2 regions of the Paenibacillus sp. PastF-3 genome follow, and region 2 is predicted to be linked to the other one. Evidence: riboswitches for the same ligand, from Rfam matches in the RefSeq annotation. Region 2 holds a riboswitch; the other holds the start of a gene.
The links. A riboswitch is a leader RNA that binds a small molecule or an ion and turns the genes downstream of it on or off. The one in region 2 is predicted to bind glycine.
Positions count from the first base shown of each region.

Region 1 (3,872 bases), on a different contig from region 2:
AAGTCGAAACTGGATGTAGTAAGTGTTCTTTTATCGACCGTCGGATTTGGTTTGATTTTATACGGCTTCAGTAGTGCAGGCAGTAAAGGCTGGGACGACGTAATAGTGATCCTGACATTAGGCATTGGAATCGCTGTAACGGCCGTATTTTGTATTCGACAAATCAAGTCAGATGATCCGCTGCTAAACCTGTCTGTCTTCAAAAATAAAGTATTTACGCTGACATCTCTTATTAATGTATTAATCACCATGATGATGTACGCAGATATGATTCTATTGCCTATTTACCTGCAAAATGGCCGTGGTTTTACAGCATTTGATGCAGGACTGCTCTTGTTGCCGGGGGCGCTCGTAAATGCGTTCATGTCACCCGTCACCGGTAAATTATACGACCGTTTCGGTGCCAAACCGCTGTTCATCATTGGTCTGCTATTTATTATTCCATCTATGTGGGCGGTAACTGATCTATCTGAATCTACAACGTATACGTATCTAATGATTCGTACCATTGGCTTGCGAATTGGATTAAGCTTTATTACGATGCCACTCAATACAGCCGGACTAAATGCGTTGCCAAAACAATTAGGAACGCATGGCACAGCAGTGAACAATACCGTTCGCCAGATTGCCGGAGCCATCGGAACTGCTGTCGTAATTACGATTTACACTGTGCAGGCTACAAGTCATGCGGCCACAGTGATGCAGAGCAATCCCTCTACTACTCCTGAGATCCTTAAATCCCTTGCATCCATTCTTGGGGCAAGTGACGCCTATTACTTTATGATGATTTTATCCGTCGCCGCGTTTGTTATAACCTTATTTATGCCTATAAAAAGCAAGATCACGATTGAAAAGAAAGCAAACCTAGTTAACAAGGAATAACCTTGGTTGTAACTAGCAATTGCAGTATATGAAGAAAAGCCATTCCGTATAGGAATGGCTTTTTGTGTGAATCCCTCACTCAAGCTTAATTACTTTTCCCCTTTTTGCTTCTAATCGAATACAAGATGAATAATAAAATAAACCATAACGGAGTACACAATAAAGCCGGGCGTGTTTCTCCAGCGAACAGCATGATGATCAGTATTCCAGCGAACAAGGTTAAGACAATATAATTAATAGCCGGTGTGAACGGTGCTTTGAATTTGGATTTCTCCTGTAAGTCTGGCCGGGTTTTCTTATACTTAATATGGCAGATAAGAACAATGCCCCACACCCATATAAAACAAATGGCGCTAATCGTTGTCACGATTCCAAAAGCCTGCTCTGGAATAAGTTTACTCAAAAGAGCACCCACAGATATAACAATTGTAGAAATGAATAACGAGTTACCTGGGACATGGTTTTTATTCAGTTTGCCCAAATGAGGTGACGCCTGGTTATTTCTACTCAAATTATAGAGAATTCGGCTTGTCGAGAACATCCCACTATTACAAGCGGAAGCCGCTGAGGTTAGTACAACAAAATTAATAATCCCTGCGGCAATTGGAATTCCTACTAAAGTAAAGGTTTTTACAAAAGGACTCTCTGCCGGACTTAGCTCCGTCCAAGGGTTAATGCATAACAGGACGAAAAGCGCACCGACATAGAAAAATAGAATCCGTAAAGGAATTTTATTAATCGCAGATGGGATATTTTTCTCCGGATCCGCTGTTTCCGCTGCCGACACCCCAACCAATTCCACACCCACGTAAGCAAATACAACCATTTGAAAAGAAAATAAGAAGCCTGATATACCGTTCGGAAAAAAGCCCCCATACTCCCATAGGTTTCGTATCGTCACCGATCCTGCATCCGTCTTAAACCCAATGATCAGTAAAATGACCCCAAGACCAATCAAGGCGAGAATCGTAATTACCTTAATTAAAGCAAACCAAAATTCGAGTTCCCCAAAGCTCTTTACAGTTAATAGATTAAGTCCTAATAACACGACTAGACAGGCGATGGCAGGAACCCACTGCGGGATATCAAACCAGTACTGTACATATACGCCAACAGCAATGACATCAGCCATAGCCGTCATAATCCAGCAAAACCAATAGGTCCAACCGGTAATGAATGCGACCCGTGATCCAAGGTAGTCTTCAGCAATATCCGTAAACGATTGATAGCCCGCTTTAGATAATAGGAGTTCTCCCAGTGCTCTCATCACAAAAAACACAGCAATACCCACGATTAAATACGTGATCATAATGGATGGGCCTGCCTTCTCTATCGCCTTACCTGATCCCAAAAATAATCCTGTACCAATGGTGCCGCCAATAGCAATAAGTTGAACATGCCGATTAGCCAGTTCTCTCTTTAATTCTGGTTGTGCCATACCTAGTTCCCCCTTGTGAGTACAATAAATTAGAATAAAAAAAAGAGAGATTGGATGTCATCCAATCTCCCAGATCGTAAGAATATCAAATAATATTTGCCCTGCTGATAGCGATCAGCATGACAAATACATATTCAGTACTCTTCTGTCCTTTTGCCTGAGATTGTGAACCCTTCGGCGCCGCGGAATTTCCGCAGTCTCTCCAGAAGCTGCTCCAGCTAAAGTGTAATCCTTAGCCATCATAGCTCGTGAATTATAAAGTTGATAAAGCGGTAACGCAGTAAAGCTGTTCTGATATTCTAACATATTACTTGTGATGTGAGTGTTAATCAGTGATAAAAGTCTCAAGAATTTAAAGTTAGCCTCATGAACATACTACTTTTTGAAAAGCAAAAAACTAAAGGAGTATGCTAATGAAAGCCGCTGTAGTAAAGAAATTCAAAGAAAAGTTAGAGCTACAAGACGTACCTAAACCAAAACCCGGACACAAAGAAATCCTTGTCCACATTCAGGCCTGCGGAGTGTGTCATACTGATTTGCATGCTGCTCATGGCGATTGGCCCGTCAAACCGAAACTCCCTCTTATTCCCGGACATGAAGGCGTTGGGATTATTGAAGAAATAGGTGAAGGAGTTACACACTTAAAGGTAGGAGACCGTGTAGGAATTCCATGGCTGTACTCAGCCTGCGGTCATTGTGAATATTGTCTTACTGGAAGAGAGACTCTTTGTCTGGATCAGCAAAATTCCGGATATTCCGTAGATGGCGGATATGCAGAATATTGTGTGGCAGCTGCCGATTATGTAGTTAAGGTTCCTGATAATCTAAGCTTTATCGAAGCGGCACCTTTATTTTGCGCAGGCGTTACTACCTATAAAGCGTTGAAAGTATCGGGTGTAAAGCCAGGTGAGTGGGTAGCCATTTTCGGTGTCGGAGGATTAGGGCATCTTGGTGTACAATATGCAAAAGTGATGGGAATGAACGTAGTGGCCATCGACACGTCGGATGAAAAGATGGAGCTTGCCAAACAACTTGGCGCAGACAAAACCGTAAACGCATTAAAAGAAGATGCGGCAGACTGGATTCAAAAAGAAATCGGCGGAGTACACGGTGTCGTTTGTACAGCGGTTGCGAAAAAAGCATTCGACCAAGCCTACCGTGCCATTCGCCGCGGCGGTACCTGCGTCATGGTTGGGCTGCCTCCTGAATCCATGGATGTTCCCATTTTTGATACCGTATTAAATGGAACAAAGGTAGTTGGTTCGATTGTCGGCACTCGCAAAGATTTGCAAGAAGCATTACAATTCGCTGCAGAAGGAAAAATCAAAACCATTATTGAGACACGTAAACTAGAAGATATTAATGAGATCTACGATCTTATGTTAGAAGGCAAAATCAATGGCCGAATCGTCCTTGATATGACGAAATGACCCTAAAGAAAACACGCTCGAAAAGTGCTACTTTTCGGGCTTTTTTATGACTAATAATTTTGCACAGTCGCACCAAACGTATTAGACTGTAATTTTAAAGCATAGAAGCTTGAGTCAATGAC
Region 1 covers NZ_JARXWM010000012.1:72,341-76,212, reverse strand. Annotated here, with positions in the region: gene M2444_RS21995 (DHA2 family efflux MFS transporter permease subunit) at 1-882, shown strand, start outside; gene M2444_RS21990 (amino acid permease) at 968-2,320, opposite strand; glycine riboswitch at 2,456-2,536, opposite strand; gene adhP (alcohol dehydrogenase AdhP) at 2,734-3,750, shown strand.
Region 1: another riboswitch for glycine. It lies ahead of M2444_RS21990 (amino acid permease); the one in region 2 lies ahead of gcvT (glycine cleavage system aminomethyltransferase GcvT).

Region 2 (3,872 bases):
GGTGAACAAGCGGAGAATGAAACACCTTCGGCACGTGAACTCGCTTTTCGAGAACAAGAGACTAAACTTGCTGAATTAATGGGTGTGATCACCCACTATGTGGAGGAAAATAATCTCGGAGAACAAATTTTTGTTGCTGACAAACCGCAGGGGATAGAAATCACACTCAGTGATCGTTTTCTATTCGATATAGGTAAGGCAGACCTGAAATCACCAGCCTTCCCTGCTCTTCAGCAGTTATCTGGTTTATTCAAAGACATCGGCGCAAAGATTAGCATTGAAGGACATACCGATAATACGCCCGTATCCTCGGCTTCTCAATTTAACGACAACTGGGAGCTGTCTGGTGCTCGTGCGCTATCTGTACTTCGCTTTTTTCTAGACCATGAAGGACTGAAGCCGGATACTTTTCAATACGCAGGTTATGCTGACACCCAGCCCACCGCAGATAATACCACGATAGCAGGTAAGCAGAAGAACCGCCGTGTAGAGATCATTGTGCTGCGGCAGCTTCAAGAGGGTGAATAAAATATTGATTGTACTCAGAGCTAGATATAGTAGTTAGTGCGGGTGCGAATCTGCTATCAACATACTAAAATGGACTTGCCACTATTAATTACGGAAATACTCCCTGATTATCCGCGTGATCTCTTGTTCAGGCGCAAGATTAGGGAATTCCTCCCTGATTAATCCCCTATTTAGTCAAAAATAGCGGTTTCACCGGAATTTTCAGGGAGAAATTCCCTAAAAGCCTTAGTTTCACGCTATATTCGTCTAAAATGAGGGAGGTTTTCCCTATTTACACAACTAGCAGATTCGCTTTTAAATAAAATCAAATAATTCCGAGCCGTCCCAGGGTATGACGCAAAAATTCCCACCCACCTCTAAATAAAAATACCAAACAGCAAGTCCCCAAAAACAGAAACTTGCTGCTACAAATATCACTCGCGATAAAATTAATATCCTGTGAATAATCCCAATTACTCTCCTACCAATGCACGATATCCGGCTGCATCCAGCAGACCTTTTACAGCATCAGCATACTCTCCGTCCACTTCAATTTCAAAAATCCAACCCTCGCCATACGGCTTATCGTTGATCTGCTCCGGACTAGCCTCTAAACCGTCATTAATCTTGGTAACCGTCCCCGAGACGGGTGAATATAATTCCGATACAGTCTTAACGGATTCGATACTGCCTACGCTGTCACCGGCTGAAATGGCCGAGCCCACTTCTGGAAATTCGACAAATACGATATCGCCTAACAAATGCTGAGCATGATCCGTAATCCCAATACGTACTACGCGTCCTTCCACTTGCTGTGCCCACTCATGCTCTTCGCTGTAAAGAAGGTGATCTAAAACTTCACTCATTTCAAGCCGCCTCATTTCCAAATTGGAATTCTAAATTTAGTTATAGCCTAAGTGATCCCAGAGCAGAATGTCAATATTACTAACAGTAAAATAAATTTGTCGTTTTTTTGACTTTTTCTTGTTGACAGCGCCCTCCTATACCCGTTTAATGGAGACATACAAGAAGAGACGACGTTGTCGTCTTTTTTATAGACGATAACCGTTTCTCGGAGAAATATAAAACAAATACAGTTGCGGATGATGGCATAGGGAGAGACTGTCTCACTTGAAGACGGCGCCGAAGGAGTAAGCCCTAACAGGGGTGAATCTCTCAGGCAAAAGGACCTTTGTCGGACGTACCTCTGGAGAGCATCAGACGCGGGGCTGAGTGCGTCAGGTCACCAACGGGGAAACTTGCAGGTTCGTTACGGCAGGGTAACTCTCAGGTACAAAGGACAGAGCAGAAAGCGATTAGTGCATTTATGCATGATTGCTTCTGCCTGTCCTTTTTTTCGTATGTAATCAGACTAGGGGAGTGACGATATGGATGCTTTGAAAAGAACACCTTTTTACGATCTCTATTCCGCTTACACGGAGTCCAGGTGCATTGATTTTGGCGGCTGGGAGCTGCCAGTACAGTTTACAGGTATCGTGAAGGAGCATGAAGCTGTTCGCCAGCAGGCTGGACTGTTCGATGTATCGCATATGGGTGAATTCATGGTGATCGGGAGCGGTGCTGAAGCCTTTTTACAAAAAATGACGACCAACGATGTCAGCCGCCTGACCGATGGTGCGGCACAATATACGCTGCTCTGTTATCCAAACGGCGGTGTGGTCGACGATTTGCTCGTGTACCGAATAAGTGAAGACCGTTATATGCTTGTCGTAAATGCCTCCAACATCGATAAGGACTTCCAGTGGCTGCAAGAGCATCTGACCTCTGAATTCGGTGAAGTCACACTCACTAATGTCTCTGACGAGACGCTTTTGCTTGCCTTGCAAGGCCCGTTGGCAGAGACCATACTCGCGAAAGTTACTGATGCTCCGATCTCAGAACTCAAGCCTTTCCACTTCATCGAACGCGCAACCGTCTGCGGTGTAGAAGTACTGATCTCCCGTACGGGTTACACCGGCGAAGATGGCTTCGAGATCTACGCTCCGCTGGATGGGGCAGCAACGTTATGGAACGGCCTACTCGCAGCTGGCACTCCTCACGGATTAACACCTGCTGGACTGGGCGCCCGTGATACGCTGCGTTTTGAAGCAAAATTGCCGCTGTACGGTCAGGAGCTGTCAGCTGACATCACCCCTCTTGAAGCTGGAGTACAGTTCTTTGTGAAGCTGGACAAAGCGGACTTTATCGGTCGCGATGCGCTAGTGCAGCAAAAAGAAGCCGGTCTACCCCGACGTCTGGTCGGCTTAGAAATGATTGACCGGGGCATTCCGCGCTCCCATTACCCAGTCTATGCGAACGGCGTAAAATCGGAGAGGTCACAACCGGAACCCAATCACCAACGCTGAAACGCAATCTGGGATTAGCTTTGCTTGATACAGCTTACAGTGAAATAGGCACAGAGGTATTCGTAGAGATACGCGGCAAGCAGCTTAAGGCTGTCGTGATTAAAGCCCCTTTTTACAAGTATAAACGCCTTTAGCGTCCATATTGGGACGGTTAGCTTTTAAGCGAGAAATAGAAGGATAAAGTATAGCGTGAAAATTGTACTTTCTTATATTTTAAAAAAGCCAAGGAGTGAAACCTTAATGAAGCACCGTTATCTGCCCATGACAGCACAGGACCGCGTAGAGATGATGGAAACCGTCGGGATTCAGTCCATAGATGAGCTGTTCTCCGATATTCCTGAAGCCGTCCGTTATCAAGGCACTATGCCGATGTCTGAACCACTCGATGAGTACGCCCTGCTACGTCACATGAAAGGTCTCGCTGACCGAAATGCTGATTTCGATTCGCACGCCAGCTTCCTCGGCGCCGGATTATACGACCATCACATCCCTGTGGTGATCAACCATGTCATTTCCCGTTCTGAATTCTACACTGCTTACACCCCTTATCAACCGGAGATCAGCCAAGGCGAACTGCAGGCGATCTTCGAATTCCAATCCTACATTTGCGAACTAACCGGTATGAAAGTAGCCAATGCCAGCATGTATGATGGCGCAACCGCATTATCCGAAGCAGCAGTCCTCGCAGCTGGTGCTACCAAACGCAAAAAATTAATTGTTTCCCGCACCGTTCATCCTGAAGCACGCCAAGTGTTACGCACATCGGCTAATGCTTGGGGGCTTGAGGTCGTGGAGATTGACTATAAAAACGGCGTTACCGATCAGGTAAAGCTTGCTGAAGCCATTGATGGTGATACAGCTGCAGTACTGATGCAATCGCCTAACTTTTTTGGCAGCATCGAAGATCTTAGCTCTGTTGAGCCGCTGATCCATGCTGTTAAAGGGTTGTTCGTCGTCAGTGCAAATCCGATCGCTCTTGGCGTACTAGAAACACCAGGC
Region 2 covers NZ_JARXWM010000006.1:50,153-54,024, forward strand. Annotated here, with positions in the region: gene M2444_RS13715 (flagellar motor protein MotB) at 1-528, shown strand, start outside; gene gcvH (glycine cleavage system protein GcvH) at 981-1,373, opposite strand; glycine riboswitch at 1,611-1,709, shown strand; partial or broken gene gcvT (glycine cleavage system aminomethyltransferase GcvT) at 1,896-3,007, shown strand; gene gcvPA (aminomethyl-transferring glycine dehydrogenase subunit GcvPA) at 3,114-3,872, shown strand, end outside.